Regions from separate parts of the Streptomyces sp. NPDC101234 genome, predicted to be linked through region 2. Evidence: riboswitches for the same ligand, from Rfam matches in the RefSeq annotation. Region 2 holds a riboswitch; each other region holds the start of a gene.
The links. Region 2 has a riboswitch for cyclic di-AMP ahead of ACIRR9_RS00580 (NlpC/P60 family protein). Riboswitches for the same ligand answer to the same signal wherever they lie in the genome.
Positions count from the first base shown of each region.

Region 1 (7,343 bases), on a different contig from region 2:
GCCGCCCCGGAGCAGGACATCGCGCTGTACATCAACTCTCCGGGCGGGTCGTTCAGCGCGATGGCCGCGATCTACGACACGGTCCAGTACGTCAGCTGTGACGTGGAGACGATCTGCCTGGGGCAGGCCGGGGCCTCGGCCGCGGTGCTGCTCGCGGCCGGCGCACCGGGCAAGCGGTCCGTGCTGCCGGGCGCACGCATCGTGCTCCAGCAGCCGTCGCTGCCGGAACCGGTGCAGGGCCAGCCGAGCGATCTGGCCATCCAGGCGGCGGAGTTGGACCGGGTCCGGGCGCTGCTCGAAAGCATGCTCGTCAAGCACACCGGGCGCACACCGGAGCAGGTCCACCAGGATCTGGACCGGGACCTGGTCCTGGACGCGCAAGCGGCGCTGGCGTACGGGCTGGTGGACCGGATCGTACCCAGCCGCAGGACCTCGCTCGGTCTGCCGGACGCGGGGTGAGGCGCCGATGCTGCCACCGGAGCTTCCCCCGCTGCCCGCACTGACCCGGGCCGAGGGCGAGTTGATCGACCGTTACCTGGACGTGGTCGACCTGCTGGGCCGTATCAACCCGGCGCAGAACGAGGACACCTATCGAGGGCTGCGCGCCGCGCAGGCGCTGGTGCGCGCGGCGTCCGAGCTGCGCGACGCGCTCGCCCTGATGCATCGGCGGGGCGAGACGGAGCTTCACGGGGACACGCTGGCACGGGCGTTGCGCGTGCTCGACGGTGAGCGCCGGACCGCTCGCGTCGTACTCCCGCCCGACTGCGTACGGTGATGCCCGCAAGAATCGGGGGCGGCGCGTCGAAGCCACGCCCGGGCCGGAGTTGAAACGACCCAAAGGGGTTACTGCCGTTCGGCGGAGTGTGGCGTGGTTTTACCTGACCGAAGAGGTCGCTCAGGACGCCCGTTCGGAGACACCCGCATGACGCTCCGGTGCAGGTCCGGGGCTACGCAGGGGAGTTGACGGAGAATCGAACAAAGGGTTGTCCACCCGAACGGGTGGGTGGTGAGTAACCCCACAAATCCCCGATTCCGTTGGGATTTTCGGACACGAGTGAGTGAAGATCCCTGTCTGACGACAAGCCCCCGCCACAGCGGCGGGGCGGTCCGGGCGGACGCCGAGTCCTGCCGCCGCCCGGATTGACCCGTCGACAGAAGTGCATCGGCAGGAGTGGAGGACCCAAGCACTACGGGTCGCCGGAACGGTCACGCCATGACCGGGCCGAGCTGCCCTTGGGGTGAAGCCGTGGCGACACGGCCGGGCAACTTCGCCAGCCCGAATCCGACAGGTCATCCTTCACAGGCGGCTGACGAAGGGTTGCGCATGACTGCGCTCAATCGTGTTCCGTCGCTCATGGCCCGGGCCGGTACGGCCTCGGCGCTGACCATCGCCGCCGTCGGCGGCTCGATCGTGATCCCCGGCGTCGCCTCCGACGCCTCGGCCGCGACGATGGGGACGAAGGCACTGCAGGTCGCTGCCTCGAAGAAGGGCGCGCCCTACAGGTGGGGCGCCACCGGACCCAACCGGTTCGACTGCTCCGGGCTCACGCTGTACTCGTTCAAGAAGGCGGGCAAGACCCTGCCGCGTACGGCGGCCCAGCAGTACAACAAGACCCGTCACATCTCGGCCGGCAACCGCAAGGCCGGGGACCTGGTCTTCTTCCACTCGGGTTCCAGCGTGTACCACGTCGGCATCTACGCCGGGAAGGGAAAGATCTGGCACGCCCCGAAGACCGGGGACGTGGTGAAGCTCCAGAAGATCTGGACCAAGAGCGTCTGGTACGGCCGGGTCAGCTGATCCGCTCGACGAGTCGGCCGGCAGGGGCTCAGGGCTACGGCTCCTGTTGGCCGGCGGTCGTGACGGGTTCGGCGGGGACCGTCCAGGGCAGTTCGATGAAGACGGTCTTGCCGCCCTCCCGGGTGGGGCGCACCCGGAGCTTGCCGCCGCACTCGGCGGTGAGCCAGCGGATGATGACCATGCCGCGTCCGTTGTCCTGCTGGACCGCGGCGGGGAGTCTCTTGGGGAAGCGCGGATGACTGTCCGTGACGCCGATGCGCAGGTGTTCGTCACGGTCAAGGACGAGGTCCACCGTGAAGGTGGGTGACTGTCCGAAGGTGTGCTGTACGGCGTTGGTGGCGAGTTCCGAGACGATGAGGCGGATGGTGTCCGCGGTCTCCGTCTCCGGTGGCAGTCCCCATTCCTCCAGGGTGCCCAGCACATAGGAGCGGGCCGTGGAGACCGAGGCGGGATCGCTCGGCAGAGTGACGGATGCTTCCAGATGGTCTGCCATGGCGAGGTCGTCCCTTTCCTCGGGACCGGAGTCCGACACGGTGCGGATGGTTCGAGTACGGTCCCGGACTGGTGCTTCTTCGTCAGACTGCCATTACCGGGCCGGTCACGGGGAGCGATCCACCAAGATATGCATATATCTGTCGCTCGAAGCGGTGAACTCTGCTACCCCAGACCGTATTTGGGCGGCTCGGAAGGAGTAAGGAGTAGCCCATGCAGAACGGTCCCGCGGTACGCCGCCGGAAACTGGGCGCCGAACTGCGCATGCTGCGCACCGGCGCGGGTCTCACGAGCGGAGAGGCCGCCCGTCTGGTGGGCTGGCATCAGTCGAAGGTGAGCCGGATCGAGACCGGCGCCAGCGGTGTGAAACCGGCCGATGTGCGGTTACTGCTCGACGCGTACGGCGTGATCGAGGGACAACTTCGGGAGTTGCTGCTGGTGTTGGCGGGGTCGGAGGATACCGCGGGCCGGCATCACTGGTGGCACGCCTATCGTGGCGTACTGCCCCCGACCTACCGGGATTTCATCAGTCTGGAGTCACAGGCAAGCGCGATGCGCACGCTGGAGACCTCGGTCGTACCGGGACTGCTGCAGACGCCCGAGTACGCGCGTGCCGTGACCCGGGTGGCCGCCGAAGGGCTCGACGACGAGGCGTTGGACGCCCTGGTGGAAGTGCGTCTGGCCAGGCAGGACGTACTGCGCAACGAGCCGCCGCTGGAGCTGAGCGCGGTCCTCGACGAAGCCGTACTGCGCCGGGAGGTCGGCGGCCCGGGCGTGATGGCCCGGCAGCTGGAGCGGCTGGTGGAAGCGGCCCGACTGCCTCAAGTACGGCTCCAGGTGCTGCCGTTCGCGGCCGGAGCGCATGTGGGCATCACCGGGCCTTTCGTAATCTTCTCATTTCCGAGCACTTCTGATCTGGATGTGGTTGTTCTCGACCAGTTGACGAGTAGCCTCTATCTGGAACGGAAAGAAGACCTCCAGGCCTACGCGGAGGCCTTCAACACCCTTCAGATCCACGCCCTTTCGCCCGAGGACTCGTTGGATTACATCGCCGGGATAGGTGACGGCGCGTAAGGAGGCACCATGACTGCACTGCCTCGGAACGTACCTTCAAGTGCTGATCTGCACGGATCGCGGTGGCTGCGCAGCAGCTACAGCACCGGAGCGAACAACTGCGTGGAGACGGCACGGCCGCACTCCGGCCCACCGGCCGGACTGCTCGCCGTGCGCGACTCCAAGAACCCGGCCGGACCCGCGCTGCTCTTCTCCCCCGAGAGCTGGGCGGGTTTCGTGGCCACGCTCACCGCCTGATCAGCTGACGACCGACTCCGTATCCGCATATGGGCAAGGCCCGGCCGTGTCACGCCGACTCATGGTCGTGTCTCGCCGATCACACGTACAGCGCGTTCGATCTCGGCCCCGGAGAGGTCGGCACGGGCGGTCAGCCTGAGCCGTGAGATGCCGTCCGGCACGGAAGGCGGACGGAAACAGCCCACGGCCAGGCCTGCCGTCCGGCAGTCGGCCGCCCACTGCACGGCCTCCTCCGGGGACGGTGCCCGCACGGAGACCACCGCGGCGTCCGGTCGTACCGCTTCCAGACCCGCGGCGGTCAGCCGTGCGTGCAGGTCGGCGGCCACCTCGCGAGCCCGGGCCGCGCGCCCGGGCTCGCGTCGCAGCAGCCGCAGGGCGGCCAGCGCCGCTCCCGCCGCGGCGGGGGCGAGGCCGGTGTCGAAGATAAAGGTCCGGGCCGCGTTCACCAGATGGTCGATCACCCGGGCCGGGCCCAGGACCACACCGCCCTGGCTGCCCAGGGACTTGGACAGGGTCGCCGTGACGACCACGTCGTCGGAGCCGGCCAGCCCGGCCGCGTACGGCGCTCCCTGCCCGCCGTCCCCGAGGACCCCGAGCCCGTGGGCGTCGTCGACCACCAGTCCGGCGCCGTGCTCCCGGCACGCCTCGGCCAGTGCGGCCAGCGGTGCCGCGTCGCCGTCGACCGAGAACACCGTGTCGGAGACGACGACCGCCATCCCCTCGTGGGTGCCGAGCGCCTTGCGTACGGCGTCCGGGTCGGAGTGCGCCACGACCTGGGTGGCGCCCCGGGCCAGCCGGCAGCCGTCGATCAGGGAGGCGTGGTTCAGGGCGTCGGAGACGATCAGCGAGCCGTGCGGGCCGAGCGTGGTGACGGCCGCGAGGTTCGCCGCGTAGCCGGAGGAGAAGACCAGGGCCGCCTCGAACCCGCAGAATTCGGCCAGCTCGCGCTCCAGCTCGGTGTGGAGTTCCGTGGTGCCGGTGACCAGTCGGGAGCCGGTGGAGCCGCCGCCCCAGGTCCGGGCCGCCTCGGCCGCGCCCTCGGCGACCTCCGGGTGGTGGGCGAGGCCCAGGTAGTCGTTGCTCGCCAGGTCCAGGAGCGGCGAGTCGGCGGGACGGGGGCGCAGGGTCCGTACGAGTCCGGCGCGGCGGCGGAGATCCGCCTGTTCGTCGATCCAGCCGAACGCCATGACCCCTCCGATGATTTTGTAGGCAGTGGACAGACCCTAGCGGGACGACCAGTCACCCAGTGTGTGGCAATACCCACACGTCGAACTGACAGGGTTGTGCAAACTCTCCTTGGCCCGGAGCTGCCTCGTAGTACAGGATCGGCTCTCATGGACCTGCTGAACACGCTGGTGGACAAGGGGCTTCGGCGCGAGCTGCCGACCCGCGAGGAAGCGCTCGCCGTACTGGCGACCTCCGACGACGACGTGCTCGATGTGGTGGCCGCGGCCGGCAAGGTGCGCCGGCACTGGTTCGGCCGGCGCGTGAAACTCAACTACCTGGTCAACCTCAAGTCGGGCCTGTGTCCTGAGGACTGCTCCTACTGCTCGCAGCGGCTGGGCTCATCGACCGGGATCCTGAAGTACTCCTGGCTGAAACCCGACGAGGCCTCCAAGGCGGCCGCCGCGGGGCTCGCCGGGGGCGCCAAGCGGGTCTGCCTGGTGGCGTCCGGACGCGGTCCGACCGACCGGGACGTGGACCGGGTCGCCGGCACCATCAAGGCCATCAAGGAGCAGAACGAGGGCGTCGAGGTGTGCGCCTGCCTCGGTCTGCTCTCCGACGGCCAGGCGGAGCGGCTGCGCGAGGCGGGCGCGGACGCCTACAACCACAACCTCAACACGTCCGAGGGGACGTACGGGGAGATCACGACCACCCACACGTACGCCGACCGGGTGGACACGGTCAACAAGGCGCACGCGGCCGGTCTGTCCGCCTGTTCCGGTCTGATCGCCGGTATGGGCGAGACGGACGAGGACCTGGTCGACGTGGTCTTCTCACTGCGCGAGCTGGACCCGGACTCCGTTCCGGTGAACTTCCTGATCCCGGTCGAGGGCACCCCGCTGGCCAAGGAGTGGAACCTCACCCCGCAGCGCTGTCTGCGCATCCTCGCGATGGTGCGGTTCGTCTGCCCCGACGTGGAGGTGCGGATCGCGGGCGGCCGCGAGGTACATCTGCGCACCATGCAACCCCTCGCGCTGAACCTGGCCAACTCGATCTTCCTGGGCGACTACCTGACCACCGAGGGCCAGGCCGGCCAGGCCGACCTGGAGATGATCGCGGACGCCGGGTTCGTGGTGGAGGGGGCCGACGAGGTGACGCTGCCGGAGCACCGGGCCGAGGCCGCGGGTTCCGTCTGCGGCTCACACGCGGACGCAGGATGCGGATCGCACGCCGAGGCCGGATGCGGGTCGGGCTGCGGTTCCCACGAGGGTGTCGCCGCCACCGCGACCGCGACCGCGACCGTCAACGAACCGCGTACCGACCTGGTCGCCGTCCGCCGTCGCGGGGCCGGAACGGATCTCGCGCCCAATGCCTGACCTGAGCGTCCCCGAGCTGCTGGTCCTCGACCGGCGGCACGTCTGGCATCCGTACGGTCCGATGCCGGGCCGGGCCGAACCGCTCGTCGTGGAGTCGGCGAGCGGGGTCCGGCTGCGGCTCGCGGACGGCTCGGGCGAGCTTGTCGACGGCATGTCGTCCTGGTGGTCGGCGATCCACGGCTACAACCACCCGGTGCTGAACGAGGCCGCGAGCGCACAGCTCGGCCGAATGAGCCATGTGATGTTCGGCGGGCTCACCCACGAGCCCGCCGTCCGGCTGGCGAAGCTCCTTGTCGACATCACGCCGGCCGGCCTCGAACACGTCTTCCTCGCCGACTCCGGCTCGGTGTCGGTCGAGGTCGCCGTGAAGATGTGCCTGCAGTACTGGCGCTCGCTCGGCCGCCCCGCCAAGCAGCGCCTGCTGACCTGGCGGGGCGGCTACCACGGCGACACCTGGCAGCCGATGTCGGTGTGCGACCCCGACGGCGGGATGCACGACCTGTGGTCCGGGGTGCTGCCGCGCCAGGTCTTCGCGGACGCGCCGCCGACGGAGTACGAGGAGTCGTACGCGGACCAGCTGCGCTCCGTGATCGAGCGGAACGCGCGCGAACTGGCCGCGGTGATCGTGGAGCCGGTGGTGCAGGGCGCGGGCGGGATGCGGTTCCACTCCCCCGCGTATCTGCGGGTGCTGCGCGAGGCCTGCGACGCACATGACGTGCTGCTGGTGTTCGACGAGATCGCGACCGGCTTCGGGCGCACGGGCGCGCTGTTCGCGGCGGACCACGCGGCCGTCACGCCGGACGTGATGTGCGTGGGCAAGGCGCTGACCGGCGGCTATCTGACCATGGCGGCGACGCTGTGCACGCCTCGGGTGGCCGAGGGGATCTCACGGGGCGAGGTGCCGGTGCTGGCCCACGGGCCGACGTTCATGGGCAATCCGCTCGCCGCGTCCGTGGCCTGCGCCTCGCTCGGACTGCTGCTCGGGCAGGACTGGCTCGGGGAGGTCAAGCGGATCGAGACGGGCCTGCGGGACGGACTCGCGCCCGCACGGGACAACCCCGGGGTACGGGACGTCCGCGTTCTGGGCGCCATCGGGGTCGTACAACTCGACCACGAGGTCGACATGGAGGCCGCGACGGCGGCCGCGGTGCGCGAGGGCGTGTGGCTGCGGCCGTTCCGCGACCTGGTCTACACGATGCCGC
Region 1 covers NZ_JBIWOA010000041.1:949-8,291, reverse strand. The annotation lists gene ACIRR9_RS46040 (ATP-dependent Clp protease proteolytic subunit) at 1-459, shown strand, start outside; gene ACIRR9_RS46035 (hypothetical protein) at 467-775, shown strand; cyclic di-AMP (ydaO/yuaA leader) riboswitch at 1,137-1,321, shown strand; gene ACIRR9_RS46030 (C40 family peptidase) at 1,325-1,798, shown strand; gene ACIRR9_RS46025 (ATP-binding protein) at 1,833-2,291, opposite strand; gene ACIRR9_RS46020 (helix-turn-helix transcriptional regulator) at 2,504-3,364, shown strand; gene ACIRR9_RS46015 (DUF397 domain-containing protein) at 3,374-3,601, shown strand; gene ACIRR9_RS46010 (8-amino-7-oxononanoate synthase) at 3,661-4,788, opposite strand; gene bioB (biotin synthase BioB) at 4,936-6,141, shown strand; gene ACIRR9_RS46000 (adenosylmethionine--8-amino-7-oxononanoate transaminase) at 6,134-7,343, shown strand, end outside.
Region 1: another riboswitch for cyclic di-AMP. It lies ahead of ACIRR9_RS46030 (C40 family peptidase); the one in region 2 lies ahead of ACIRR9_RS00580 (NlpC/P60 family protein).

Region 2 (7,343 bases):
GGCGCTGCGCATCGTCGACCGCGTGAGGTACAGCCGCTCCCGCGCGCGTGTGATGCCGACGTACGCGAGGCGCCGCTCCTCCTCCAGCTCCTTGGTCTGGCCGAGGGCGCGCATGTGCGGGAAGACGCCGTCCTCCATGCCCGTCAGGAAGACCACCGGGAACTCGAGGCCCTTGGCGGTGTGCAGGGTCATCAGGGTGATGACGCCGTCGCCGTTCTCGTCGTCGTCGGGGATCTGGTCGGAGTCGGCGACCAGGGCCACCCGCTCCAGGAAGTCGGCGAGCCCGCCGGGCTGTTCACCCTCGCTGCGCTCCTGCTCGAACTCCAGGGCCACGGCGGCGAGTTCCTGGAGGTTCTCGATCCGGGTCTCGTCCTGGGGATCGGTGGAGGCCTGCAACTCGGCGAGGTAGCCGGTGCGTTCGAGGATCGCTTCGAGGACGGTGGCCGGTCCGGCGCCCGACTCCACGATCGTACGGAGATCGTCCATCAGCGTGTTGAACCGCTTGACCGCGTTCGTCGACCGCGCGGCCATGCCGTACGCCTCGTCGACGCGCTTGAGCGCCTGCGGGAAGCTGATCTTCTCGCGCTGGGAGAGGGCGTCGATCATCGCCTCCGCGCGGTCGCCGATACCGCGCTTGGGGACGTTGAGGATGCGGCGCAGCGGGACGGAGTCCTCCGGGTTGGCGAGGACCCGGAGGTAGGCCAGGACGTCCCGGACCTCCTTGCGCTCGTAGAAGCGGACACCGCCGACGACCTTGTAGGGCAGGCCGACGCGGATGAAGATCTCCTCGAAGACACGGGACTGGGCGTTGGTCCGGTAGAAGACGGCGACATCGCCCGCCTTCGCGTCACCCGCGTCCGTCAGACGGTCTATCTCGTCGGCGACGAACTGGGCCTCGTCGTGTTCGGTGTCGGCGACATAGCCGGTGATCCGGGCGCCCGCGCCCGCGTTGGTCCACAGGTTCTTGGGGCGGCGGGACTCGTTGCGCTCGATGACCGCGTTGGCGGCGGAGAGGATCGTCTGCGTGGAGCGGTAGTTCTGCTCCAGGAGGATCGTCGTCGCGTTCGGGTAGTCCTCCTCGAACTGGAGGATGTTGCGGATCGTCGCGCCCCGGAAGGCGTAGATCGACTGGTCGGCGTCGCCCACCACGCACAGCTCGGCGGGCGGGAGGTCGTGCTCGGCGGGCGGTACGTCGGTGGGGTGCCCGGAGGTGCCGACGAGCTCGCGCACCAGCGCGTACTGGGCGTGGTTGGTGTCCTGGTACTCGTCGACCAGGACGTGCCGGAAGCGGCGGCGGTAGTGCTCGGCGACGTCCGGGAAGGCGCGCAGCAGGTTGACCGTGGTCATGATCAGGTCGTCGAAGTCGAGGGCGTTCGCCTCGCGCAGCCGCGACTGGTAGAGGGCGTAGGCCTGGGCGAGGGTCTTCTCGAAGCCGTCGCTCGCGCGCGCGGCGAAGTCCTCCTCGTCGACCAGCTCGTTCTTCAGGTTGCTGACCTGGGCGCTGAACGACTTCGGCGGGAAGCGCTTGGGGTCGAGGTCCAGGTCACGGCAGACCAGGGCCATCAGCCGCTTGGAGTCGGCCGCGTCGTAGATCGAGAAGGAGGAGGTGAAGCCGAGCTTCTTGCTCTCCCTGCGCAGGATCCGCACGCACGCGCTGTGGAAGGTCATCACCCACATCGCGTTCGCGCGCGGGCCGACGAGCTGCTCGACGCGTTCCTTCATCTCGCCCGCGGCCTTGTTGGTGAAGGTGATCGCGAGGATCTGGCCCGGGTGGACATGGCGCTCGCCGAGCAGGTGGGCGATGCGGTGGGTGAGCACACGCGTCTTGCCGGAGCCGGCACCGGCCACGATGAGCAGCGGGGAGCCGGCGTGCACGACCGCCGCGCGCTGGTTCTCGTTCAGCCCCTCCAGGAGCGCGGCCGGGTCCAGGGCGGGGCGGGCGGCGCCGTCGCGGTAGTAGGCGTCCCGGTCCGGGGGCACGTCGAACCGCCCGCCGAACAGATCGTCCGGAATCGGCTCCGGTACGTGCTCGTCCTCGGGCGGCGGCGGGGGTTCCTCCTCCTGGCCGCGCGGGGGCTGGAGGCTCGCCAGGAAGCTGTCGTCAAAGAGGCTGCTCATCGCTCTCCGAGTCTAGGACGCCCCACCGACAACCGGTCGCCACCCCGAAAACTCACCCCGGCCACCCGACGGATTCGGTCCATCACATTCAGCGATCGCAGGTCACGGGCGCCCTGACCCCCGACCGCCGAAGGAGTGAGTCGCTCACCCGAACCGAACAAGTCGTGACATACGCCACCTAAACAACCGCATCGCATGAGACTCAACACTCAGGTCACGAAAATGTATCGGGCATATCGCACATCAACCTTCACACGGACCACACGAGTTGGCTAGCGTGCCGGGCAGGCCGTACGACACCCACCGGCGAACGTCGCCGGGCCGCACGGCCTCCGCCGAGTCCGGTGCGCCGCCGCGCCGCCGGAGCCGGGGACCCACACCGACCTTGGGGTGAATCGGTCCCGACTTCCCACGGGGAACGGACCGTAGGGCAACCCTTCCGAAGCACCCGCCCGAACCCGACAGCTAACTCGGTAGGCGGAACATGGAAGGAGTCGCCCCCGTTGGCGTCGCACCGAAAGTCCCGACCCTCCGCAACGCGCGTAGCCGGCATACGCACCCCCGCCCTGGCCACCGCCGCCCTCACCTCCGTGGCCCTGCTCTCCCAGACGGCCAACGCCACACCCTCCGACGACGGCAAGCCGAGCCTGGAGGAGGTGGAGAAGAAGGTCGACGCCCTCTACCGGCAGGCGGAGTCGGCCACCGAGAAGTACGACGCGGCCAAGGAGAAGACCGGTACGCAGCGCAGGCAGGTCGACACCCTGCTCGACGACGTCGCCCAGCGGACCGACCGGTTGAACAAGGCACGTGAGGAACTGGGGTCGTTCGCCGCGGCCCAGTACCGGACCGGGGCAACGACCCCCGACACGGAGACCTTCCTGCTCGCGGACAATCCGCAGGACTACTTCGACGAGACACAGCTGATGAGCCGGCTGACCTCGCGTCAGAAGGGCGCGGTCGACGACTACGTCACACAGCAGTCGGCGACCATGAAGAAGCGGCAGGAGGCCGCCAAGAGCCTCCAGACGCTCACCGACACGCAGGACGAGCTCAAGACCGCCAAGACCACCGTCCAGACGAAGCTGGCCTCCGCGCGGGAGCTGCTGTCGCAGCTGACGGCCCAGGAGAAGGCACGGCTCGCGGAGATCGAGAAGCAGAAGCAGGAGGAGGCGGCGCGCAAGGCGGCGGAGCTCGCGAAGCAGCAGGCTGCGGCCGCGGCCGCAGCCAAGCAGGACAGCTCGTCCTCCTCGTCTTCGACGTCGTCCTCCAGCGGCTCCTCGTCCTCCTCGTCCTCCTCCGACTCCGCCTACGCCACGAAGGCCGCCAAGGCGATCGCCTTCGCCCGCGCGCAGATCGGCAAGCCGTACGTCTGGGGAGCGACCGGCCCCGGCTCCTACGACTGCTCCGGCCTCTCCCAGGCCGCCTGGAAAGCCGCGGGCGTCTCCCTGCCCCGCACCACCTACGACCAGGTGAACGCCGGCACCACCGTCTCCCTCGCCGACGCCCAGCCCGGCGACCTGGTCTTCTTCTACGACGACATCAGCCACGTCGGCATCTACATCGGCAACGGCATGATGATCCACGCTCCGAAGCCCGGCGCGTACGTCCGGGAGGAGTCGATCTACTACGGAGGCGAGTCGATCATCCACAGCGTGGTGCGACCGGCCTGATCATCTGCACGTCCGCGGGTGAGCCGGCCTTTTCTCGTCGTTCCTGCCCGCAGCCCGCTCCCCCAGCCCTCACCTCCGCCAACTCGGGTGGGGTGCAGGGCTGGTGAAGGCACGGCCGACAATAGGTGGTAGGTGCGCCGGGATCACTCGGTGCCGGTGTCCGCGGAGTCCGGGCCGTGTCCCGGTGCGCGAGGGGTCTCCTGTGGGGAATTGCGTAGTGGAGGACTTCGCCCGATCCCACGACCGGGCTGCGTGGTCCCGGCCCCTGGCGGCGGTGTTGGCCTGGGAGGCCCTGAGCGGAGACCTCGACCGGCTCGACGCTCTGCTGCGCCCTCCGTCCAGACCCCTCGCCGGCGCCGGGGACAGGCTGTGCGGGTGGGCACTCGCCGACGCCTCCGACCATGACGTGGCCCTCGAAGGAGACGTCGCCGGGTTCGACGCCCGCCCGCCGGCACCCGGATCCTTCCTCGGCGCCGGGGAGATGGCGTATGTGCTGGACGCCGTCCCGGAAACCGCCGGCGATGACGTGTCCCTGGCCCTGGCCGACCGGGCCGAGGCGCTGCTCGGGAACGGCGCCGGCCGTGATCACGACATGCCGCTGAGGGCCGTGACACTCCTGCTGGCCCGGCGAGGGCAGGCCGGGCGGGCCATGGCCCTCGCCGACCGGATCGACCCCGATCTGCGCGTGGGGCGGCAGGCGGAGATCGTGGGGGAGCTGGCCCGCCACGGCGACACGGACGCGGCAGCGGCCCTCGCTCACACGATCACCGACCGCCGGGCACGGGCCAGGGCACTGATCGAGGTGGTCCGGGAGCTGGCCCGGCGCGGCGACACGGACGCGGCCGAGGCCCTCGCCCACGCGATCACCGACCGCTGGGCACAAGGCGAGGCACTGGTCGCAGTCGTCCGGGAGTCGGCCCGGCACGGTGACCCCGACGCGGCGGCGATGCCTGGAGGCAGACCTGGAAGCACCTGAGCGGCGGACTCATGGATGACGGAACCGTCTTCAACGGGACCTATGCGGCCCTGCCCCATCTCGTGGAGGCGGCAGCGGCCTTGCCTCCGGGACAGACCGTGGACTTCTGGGTGGACATGGGATGCGTCGTGACCGCGGAGGACCGGCCCCCCGTCCCGGCCGATCTCGAGGCGGGGTTCGGCGCCGCCCTTCGTCTGGCCGAGCAGGCGGCTGTACGGAGCCTCCTCGCCGCCGGCTCTCCCGCCGAGGTCTGCGCCTCCCTCGCGCTGTGCTGTGTCGCCTTCGCCGGTCATCACACCGCAGCGGCGCTGTGGTCTCTCACGCCCCGGGAAGGGCACCTTCTGCTGGTGTGTCCCGGGTGCGGGGCCGATACCGAGATCCCCGACTTCTTCGTGGACCCCGTGCGTCCACCTTCCGAGGCTCCCGAGCTGCCTGATCCTGCCCATGTCCGTCCCGGGGAACACCCATGGGGCGAGGTCGCAACGGCCCTGCGCGAGGAGGTGCTGGGAGAGGGATGGGAGCCCTTCCTTCGGGTGGCACGCGAAGTCGCGGCGGCCGGGGTACCCCCCGAAACACCGGGGCGGGCCGTCCTGTGTCTCGTCGCCGGCTTGGTCGCGGTCAAGGGCACCCCAGGGCGGGCCGGGAGGGAATGGGCCCGCAGACTGATGCCGCTCACCGGATCCTTCCGCTGCTGGGACTGCGAGCGGAGCTGGGCGATCGCCGACGGTCTGGCGGAGAACCCGGACGGCGCGCACCCGCAGAACCACCTGTGGGAAGGGTGGACGGCTGCCGACGAGCCGGCTGCGACGGTGCGGTCGGCGGCGGCCGACCGGCCGGGTGAAGCGCCGCCCCGGCTCCGGCAGGACGGGAGGGCCCTGCTCACCGCCGACGGCACACCCTGGGGCCACCTGACGGTGTTCTCCGACTCCGCGCCCGTTTCCATGCCCGTTTCCGTCGGAGGCGTCACCTCACTGGCGGTCGTGTCCCGCCCCGGTCGGCCGACGCTCGTCGCCGGCGCCGACGCCGGGGACCGGACCGCGGTGTGCCTGTGGAATCCGGAAGACGGTCGACTAGTCCATGCCGCGCTGCCGGGACATCCCGACCGTATCCGCTCGATGACGGCCCTGCCCCTGCCCGATGGCCGCGTCCTCCTGGCGACCGGAGGCGAGGCAGGGACGATCACCCTGTGGGATCCGGCCACCGGCCGGCCGGTCGGCGAACCGTTCGGCGAACCCGTCCGCGAACCGGTCGGCAACCGGCTCGGCGAGGTGATCGGGATGTGTGCCGCGACCGTCCCTGACGGTCGGACCCTGCTCGTCACGGCCACTCCCCGAGGCGCGGTCCGGTTGTGGGATCCGGTCACCGGCAAGTCCGTCGGACGCCTCAACCCTTACGGCAGTCCGATCCGGTCGATCGCCGCCGTCCCGGTCTCCGCCGGCCATACGCTGATCGCGGCCGCGGACACCGGGGGCCGCGTTCACGTGTGGGATCCGGCCGTCGACGACCCCTGGGACCGAGGCGCGGCCGTGCAGTTGAACGGACGCGCCCTCAACGACGCCGGCCACCGGGTCGCGGCTGTGGCAGCAGTGCCCACACAGGACCGTACGATGCTGGCCACCGGAGACGACCGCGGCGTGGTCAGGCTGTGGGACCTCTCGACCGGTGCCCCGGTCGGTGACGGCCTGCCCTCCTCGGAGGGCACCGCCGGTGTTCCGGTCATGGCCGCCACCACGCTGCACGGCGGGCGCTCCGTCCTGGTCACCGGCAGCGGACTGGGGCGCAGGCTGCGGGTGTGGGAACCGGAGACCGGCGCAGTGCGGCACATCGCCCTGGACGTGACGCTCACCTGTCTGGCCGCCGCGGGTCCCGACCTGATCGTCGGGCACGACGGCGGGGCCATCGGACTCCCGCTCACCAGGCGGTGAACGGGGGCGGCCGCAACGCTGCGCGATGAACACCGGCCGGGCGTTCAGCAGACACCGACGGTCGCCGGCGGAAGCGTGTACGTGGGCAGCGAGGACGATTCCCTGTACGCGATTCACATCTGATGCCCGCGGCCGGGGCTGTGATCAAGGGGCTGCGGGCGCCCCCTCCCCCTCTCCGCTCCCCCTACGCCCCTCTCCGCTCCCTCACACCCGCCTCCGCCCCACCACGCCCGGACGCCCCGCGCCCACGTGTCCGTCCCACGCCCACCCGTCCGTCCCGCGCCCGCGCGCATTTCGTGCGCACGCGCGCGTGCCCCACCCGCACCCCGGCCTGTGCTCCTTAGCATCGGGATCATGTCCGGCATTTCACCCCTCCGCGCCTGGTGGGCGCAGCGTCCGCCGGCGGCCGGGGCCGCTGTGATGGCCACCGGCATCGTGTCGGTGGGGTTGCACCAGACGGGGACGGAGACCCTGTCCCGGGTCATGCTGGTGCCGGCCTGCCTGGCGTGGGCGGCGCTGGCGGCCGACTTCGTCGCGGAGCTGGTACTCGACCGCCGCCACTGGCTGACCGAGGCGAAGACACCGGGCGCGCTCACCGCCGTTGCGGCCACGACGGTGCTGGGGACGCGGTTCTCGCTGCTCGGCCGGCAGACC
Region 2 covers NZ_JBIWOA010000001.1:112,607-119,949, reverse strand. The annotation lists gene pcrA (DNA helicase PcrA) at 1-2,118, opposite strand, end outside; cyclic di-AMP (ydaO/yuaA leader) riboswitch at 2,442-2,613, shown strand; gene ACIRR9_RS00580 (NlpC/P60 family protein) at 2,622-3,788, shown strand; gene ACIRR9_RS00575 (hypothetical protein) at 4,006-4,764, shown strand; gene ACIRR9_RS00570 (WD40 repeat domain-containing protein) at 4,776-6,689, shown strand; gene ACIRR9_RS00565 (PQQ-binding-like beta-propeller repeat protein) at 6,708-6,812, shown strand; gene ACIRR9_RS00560 (tellurite resistance/C4-dicarboxylate transporter family protein) at 7,044-7,343, shown strand, end outside.

Region 3 (7,343 bases), on a different contig from region 2:
GACCTTGCGGTCCTGGTCGATGGTGGTGACCCGGCCGGTGAGGACCTCCGCCTTCGGCAGCACGCGTCGCAACGGGACGACGACGTGCCGAGGGGAGATGCTGCCGGCGGCGGCTTCGGGGAGGAAGGGCTGGTAGGTCATGTACGACCGGGGGTCGACGACCGTGACGGTCGCCTCGCCGTAGCGCATCTTCTTGAGGATGCGCCGAGCTGCGTACAGGCCTACGTACCCACCGCCTACTACGAGGATCCTGGGACGCTCCGTGGTGCTCATGGCATCGAGTATCCACCCGCCCCGAGGGGCCCGCTCGTGCGCCCCTTCACAAGGTTCCACAGGGGTCGTGCTACACTCCGCGGCCCACGTGACGCAGGTCATGGTCATCGGCGGGAACCCGCTTCCGATACGACCCGTTGTCAATGCCGCGTGAGCTGCCTCTCCAGGCTTCCGGGGGCACCGTGAGGACCCCCGATATCACCCTCACGAGCGCCTCCAGGAACACCCCCTGGACGCTCCCCCGAGCGTCCGCTCGGGCCTGTTGAGCCCCCGAACGGACCAAGAGACCCCTCCGGACCCCTCACCTGCACCGAATTCCTTGTGAAGAACTTCACGAAGTTTTCCGGCGAGGTGTCGTGGCACGGCGTGTCATAGGCCGTTCGGGGCGCTCACCCGTCGTTTCGCATGCTCATCCGAGGTTGGATCACGCCGACCTGTGGGTCAGGCGACCGACCAGGCGATGCCGTCCAGAATGTCGTGCTCGCTCACCACGACCTCCTGGGCACCCACCCGCTCCATGATCGACTGGAGGACCAGGGCGCCCGCGCCGATGACGTCCACGCGGCCGGGGTGCATGGAGGGGATCGCCGCCCGCTCGGCGTGCGTCGAACGCAGCAGCCACTCGGTGATCTCCCGGACCCGGGCGTAGGGGATGCGCGAGTGGTGGATGGCCACGGAGTCGTACTCCGGCAGGTCCTGGTGGATGGCGGAGAGGGTGGTGACGGAGCCGGCGAGACCGACCAGGGTGTGCGCCTCGCGCAGCGGCACGGTCTCCTCCGCGAGGTCGAGGGCGCGCTCGATGTCGGCCCACATCGAGGCGGTCTCGGCCTCGGTGGGCGGGTCGCTGACGTGTCCCTCGTGCACCAGGTGCCGCTCGGTCATCCGCACGCAGCCGACGTCCACGGACCGCGCGGCCCGCACGTGCTCCTCGCCGACCACGAACTCCGTCGAACCGCCGCCGATGTCCACGACGAGGAACGGCTTGGCGAGGTCGTCGCGACCACTCAGCTCCCTGGTCGCCCCCGTGAAGGAGAACTCGGCCTCCTGGTCACCGCTGATGACCTCGGGCTCCACGCCCAGGATGTCCAGCACGCCCCGTACGAACTCGTCGCGGTTCTCGGCGTCCCGGGAGGCGGAGGTGGCCACGAACCGCAGCCGCTCCGCGCCGTGCTCCTTGATCACTGCCGCGTACTCACGGCAGGCGGCGAAGGTCCGCGCGAGCGCCTCCGGCGCGAGCCGCCCGGTCCGGTCGACACCCTGCCCGAGCCGAACGATCGTCATACGGCGTTCCAGATCGACGAGTTCCCCCGTCTCAGGGTTCACGTCGGCGACAAGCAGCCGGATGGAATTGGTACCGCAATCGATGGCGGCGACGCGGGTCATGACGGTGGGGTCCTTGTCTGTTCGTGACTTCTCGGCCGACCGAGCCGGGGCGGCGACCGTTCCTCCAACCGAGCCGAGTGGGCGACCGTTCGACCGACCGAGCCGGGGCGGGGACCGTTCGACCGACCGAGTCGGGTGGTGGGTGGGCGAAGGTCTCGGGGGTCCAGGGGGCGGAGCCCCCTGGGGGGTGCGTCACTCGCCGGTGACGACGCAGGAGCCCTTGAGCCACCACTCCGGCAGCATCGCCAGAGCCTCGTCACCGAGCGGGTTCACCCCGGGCCCCGCTGCCAACGCGTGCGCGACAAGCACATGCAGGCACTTCACCCGGTCCGGCATCCCGCCCGCGCTCGGAAAGCCCGTCAGCTCCTCGATCTCGTCCCGGCGCCGGATGTAGTCCTCGTGCGCGGCCCGGTACGCCGCCGCCAGCTCCGGATCGCTCTCCAGCCGCGCCGTCATCTCCTTCATCACGCCGTTGGCCTCAAGGGTCCCGATGGCGGACGCGGCCTTGGGACACGTCAGGTAGTACAGCGTCGGGAACGGCGTCCCGTCCGGCAGCCGCGGCGCGGTCTCCACGACGTCCGGCTGCCCGCACGGGCACCGGTGCGCGATCGCCCGCAACCCGCGCGGCGGCCGCCCGAGCTGCTGCTTGAAGGCCTCGACGTCGGCGTCGGTGGGCTCGGTACGCGGAGTGGAGGGCGGAGGCGTTTGCATGACTGTGTTCTGCGTGGCTTTCTGTCGGTTCACTGGTCGGACGCGTCGGACTTGTCGACGCCGTCCCAGACGTTCGCGTACCAGGGCCGGTCGGCCGCCCCGAGGTAGGCGTGCGCCTGCTTGGCCGTACCGGGGGCGATCACGATGTAGCCGGTCTCCCCCGGCATCACATAGTGCAGCCGCTGCCGGATCTGCTGCTCGGCGTAGGAGTCGTCCTGCCACCGCGCCTTGAGGTCCCGCAGCTGCTCGACCCGCTGCTGCGCCTGCTGCTGCCTGCGTTCCAGGTCGGAGATCTCGGCGCGCTGCGAGACGTACTGCCGCATCGGATAGGCGAGCGCGACGATCATCGTGCACAGCACGATCGCGAGCAGCGCCGCGCGGCCGGTGAGCCGGGAGCGGCGGGCCTGACGCCTGGTCTGGGAGCGGTAGACCCGGGCCGCCGTCTGCTCACCGAGCAGCTTGAGCCTGGTCGCGGTGGAGAACCGGTCCCGGTCCTTCACGGCCATGTCCCCGCCTCCCTGGTCGCCCTGATACGTGCGTACGTCCCCGGACACGGTACGGGACCGGGTACGGGGACGTACGTACGACTGGCTAAGCCTTACCCTCTACCGGCCGCTGCGGGCCGCAGGGGTTCAGCCCTTGAAGCGCGGGAACGCGGAGCGGCCGGCGTACACCGCCGCGTCGTCGAGGATCTCCTCGATGCGCAGCAGCTGGTTGTACTTGGCGACGCGCTCGGAGCGGGCCGGGGCGCCGGTCTTGATCTGGCCGCAGTTGGTGGCGACGGCGAGGTCGGCGATGGTGACGTCCTCGGTCTCGCCGGAGCGGTGCGACATCATGCACTTGAAGCCGTTGCGCTGGGCCAGCTCGACGGCGTCCAGGGTCTCGGTCAGCGAACCGATCTGGTTCACCTTGACCAGCAGGGCGTTGGCGGTGCCCTCCTCGATGCCGCGGGCCAGGCGCTCCGGGTTGGTGACGAACAGGTCGTCGCCGACGATCTGCACCTTGTCGCCGAGCTTGTCGGTGAGGACCTTCCAGCCGGCCCAGTCGTCCTCGAACAGCGGGTCCTCGATGGAGACCAGCGGGTACGCGGCGACGAGCTCCTCGTAGTACTCGGTCATCTCGGCGGCCGAGCGGGACTTGCCCTCGAACTCGTACTTGCCGTCCTTGTAGAACTCGGACGCGGCGACGTCGAGCGCGAGCGCGATCTGCTCGCCGGGGACGTAACCGGCCTGCTTGATCGCTTCGAGGATGAGGTCGAGCGCGGCGCGGTTGGACTCCAGGTTCGGGGCGAAGCCGCCCTCGTCGCCGAGGCCGGTGGACAGGCCCTTGGTCTTCAGCACCTTCTTGAGGGTGTGGTAGACCTCGGCACCCCAGCGCAGCGCCTCGGAGAAGGACTCCGCGCCGATCGGGGCGATCATGAACTCCTGGATGTCGACGTTGGAGTCCGCGTGCGAGCCGCCGTTGAGGATGTTCATCATCGGGACGGGCAGCAGGTGCGCGTTCGGGCCACCGAGGTAGCGGAACAGCGGCAGGTCGGAGGCCTCGGAGGCGGCGTGCGCGACGGCGAGGGAGACGCCGAGGATGGCGTTGGCGCCGAGCGAGCCCTTGTTGTCGGTGGCATCCAGGTCGAACATGGCCTGGTCGATCAGGCGCTGCTCGGTGGCGTCGTAGCCGACCAGCTCCGGGCCGATCTGCTCGATCACGGCGAGGACGGCCTTCTCGACGCCCTTGCCGAGGTAGCGGTTGGGGTCGCCGTCACGGAGCTCGATGGCCTCGAAGGCGCCGGTGGAGGCGCCGGACGGAACGGCGGCACGACCCGTGCTGCCGTCGTCGAGGCCGACCTCGACCTCGACCGTGGGGTTGCCTCGGGAGTCCAGGATTTCCCGGGCTACGACGACGTCGATGGACGGCACGAGCATCTCCTTCTTGGGATGTGACGCTGGTTGTGCGGGGCGCACGCGAGCCTTGTCGGCCCTTGCTCAGCCTTGCGACTAGAGCCTAACCGTCCCAGGGCCGTCAGCCGGTCGACCGACCGGCCCGTGGACACTCAGACGGTACTCATTGTTCACGCGCGGAACAAAGAGGGTCCCGATGAAGAACGGAAGAAGAGCGGGTCAAAAAAGAAACCCCGCTCCGGTGCGTACGGGGGAAAACGCACCGAAGCGGGGGCCCGTGGGGGACGGGGGTGACCCTCACATGGTCCCCACTATGGGGACCACGACTGTGTGGGGGCTGTGGTTCAGCTGGGTCTTACTTCAGGTGGAGCTGCTGACCCGGGTAGATGAAGTCGGCGTCGGCGACGATGTCCTTGTTCAGCTTGAACAGGGCCTGCCAGCCACCCTTGACGTGGTGCTTCTGGGCGATCGAGCTGAGGGTGTCACCCTTGACGACCTTGTACTCGCCGTTGCCCTTCTTGACCTTCTTGCCGGTCGGGGTGGTGACGGTCTTGGTCACGGCCGGACGCTCGGCGGACCGGGAGGCGGCCTGCGTGTCGGTCGTACGGCTGCTCGTGCTGCCGCTCGACGAGTTGGAGGAGCCGGCGCTGCTGCCCGTGTAGGCGGCGCCGGACAGGCCCGTGCCGCAGACCGGCCAGGCACCCTTGCCCTGCGCGGCGAGGACCTTCTCGGCGATCGTGATCTGCTGCGCCTTGGTGGCCTGGTTGGCCTGCGGGGCGTAGGCGGTGCCGCCGTACGCGGCCCAGGTGGAGGCGGAGAACTGCAGACCGCCGTAGTAGCCGTTGCCGGTGTTGATGGACCAGTTGCCGCCGGACTCGCACTTGGCGACGGTGTCCCACTCGGAGGCGGTGGCGGCGGAGGCGCTGCCGGCCGCCATCAGCGGGGCGGCGACGGCGACGCCGGTGACACCGGCGACGGCGATGGCGCGAACGGCCTTGGACGGACGACGGTGCTTGCCCTTGCCGGAAAACAGCATGGTGGATCCCCTCACCGACGCCTGCGAGGTGAGCTGTCGGGTTCGGGCCGGTTGAGTTGCCCGGCCGCACACCTGTGTGTCGGTGCGCGGCTCCACCCCTAGCCGGTTCCGGCGGCCTTTCGGCCGTGCGCCCATGAGGGCTCAACTGCCGGACCCGGCACTTACCTTGGGTCCCCCGCTCCTGCCTACGGCGCTTGACGCGTCGACTGTTCCCGGGCAGCCACTGGCAGGACTCGGCGTTGCGGCGGCCGGGGCTCGTGGTGACGAGCGGCCTCGACCGTAAGCGGGCGATCCGGTGAATTTCAAAGATGATCAGGGCTTCTGAGACTCATCCCACACTTTCACCAAACCGGACATCAGCTCCCAAGTCGGGCGCCAACTCCCGCTACTTTTCGTCCGATTCGCTGCCGAGTTTCAGGGTCTGACCGGGGGTGATGTCGTTCGGGTCGGTGCCGATGTCCGCCTTGTTCGCGGCGTAGAGAGCGCGCCATCCGCCGTCGAGGTCAAGGGAGTCGGCGATGGAGGCGAGGGTGTCGCCGTCCCGGACGGTATAGGTGCCGGCATCCCGGGAGGCGTGACGGCCGGAGGATGCGACCTTCTGACCGTTTTTCACGGTTTCGTCCGCCGAGCCGCCGCGGTGCTTGCCACTGCTACTACCGACGGCCCCTGTGTCGACCAGACTCCAAGACCCGCCGGCCTGCCAAGAATTGTCCGATTCGCTGCTGCTATCGGGAATTACGGGGCTCTCGCTCGCCTTCGAGGTATTTGTGTCTGAAGATTCAGACTTGTCCGTCTTGGCCGACTTGTCGGTGGCGTCCTTCTTGGAGTCACCACTCGCGCTGGAACTCGGAGCGGGGGTCGCCGTCCCGGCCCCGGAGTCCGTGGCGTCGGACGAGGAGCCGGAATCAGACGAAGAGGACGAGTCCGACAATCCGGAGGAAGAGTCGGAGGAGTCGGAGGAGTCAGAGGAACCGGACGAATCATTCGATCCGGTGAGTCCTGTGTCGACGTTCACCGAGGCGTCGTCCGACGAGAGCCCGGCGAGCAGGGCGCAGGTCCGCCAGGGCTTGGTGCCCTGCTCGGCGAGTATCTTCTCGGCGACCGCGATCTGCTGCGAACGGCTCGCCTGGTCGGGCGTGGCGGCGTAGTCCGTGCCGCCGTACTTGTCCCAGTCGTCCTGGGACATCTGCAGGCCGCCGTAGTAGCCGTTGCCGGTGTCCATGCTCCAGGAGCCGCCGCTCTCGCAGTTGGCCACCTTGTCCCATGTGGTGCCGTCGGCCGCGTGGGCGCTCGCGGCGCCGAGCAGCGGGATGGCGATGGCCGAGCCAGTCACTCCGGCCGCGACGAGGAGTGCCGGAGCCTGGCGGGGGCGACGGTGACGACCGTTCCCGGAGAGCATGCGGAAACCTTTCGAGCGACAGCGGTGACCAGCGCGACGGGTCCCGCAGGGGCGCCGCACTGATGGGTGAACGTATAGGCAGACGATCACTTGTCACAAGTTAATGCCGCGCAGATCACGTGAAGATCACAGACTTGAGTGCTGGTCACCTTTGGCTGGTAGAGGGCTTACCGACCGAGGGGCGTGAACTCCACGGGGAGTGTCCGCAGTCCGCGCATGATGAGCCCGCCGCGCCACCGCAACTCGGTCGGATCCGCCGCGAGTCGCAGATCCGGGAGCCGGGTGAGGAGGGTCGCGAGCGCGGTCTGGCCCTCCAGCCGGGCCAGCGGGGCGCCGAGGCAGTAGTGGATGCCGTGGCCGTATCCGAGGTGCTGGTTGTCCCGCCGGGAGAGGTCGAGGGTGTCCGGCTCGGCGAACCGCTCCGGGTCCCGGTCCGCCGCGGCGAGTACGACGAGGACGGGGTCGCCGGGCGCGATCCGCTGCCCGCCGACGACGAGCGGCTCGGTGGCGAACCGCCAGGTGGCCAGCTCCACCGGCCCGTCGTAGCGCAGGAGTTCCTCGACACCGGTCTCCAGCAGCCCGCGCTCCCCGGCGGCGAGCGAGTCCTGCAGCCGTGCGCGCTGCTCGGGGTGGGTGAGCAGGGCGT
Region 3 covers NZ_JBIWOA010000006.1:58,646-65,988, forward strand. The annotation lists gene ACIRR9_RS13020 (NAD(P)/FAD-dependent oxidoreductase) at 1-273, opposite strand, end outside; gene ACIRR9_RS13025 (exopolyphosphatase) at 715-1,656, opposite strand; gene ACIRR9_RS13030 (DUF501 domain-containing protein) at 1,849-2,367, opposite strand; gene ACIRR9_RS13035 (septum formation initiator family protein) at 2,397-2,873, opposite strand; gene eno (phosphopyruvate hydratase) at 3,000-4,286, opposite strand; gene ACIRR9_RS13045 (transglycosylase family protein) at 4,618-5,298, opposite strand; cyclic di-AMP (ydaO/yuaA leader) riboswitch at 5,302-5,501, opposite strand; gene ACIRR9_RS13050 (transglycosylase family protein) at 5,684-6,697, opposite strand; gene ACIRR9_RS13055 (cytochrome P450) at 6,865-7,343, opposite strand, start outside.
Region 3: another riboswitch for cyclic di-AMP. It lies ahead of ACIRR9_RS13045 (transglycosylase family protein); the one in region 2 lies ahead of ACIRR9_RS00580 (NlpC/P60 family protein).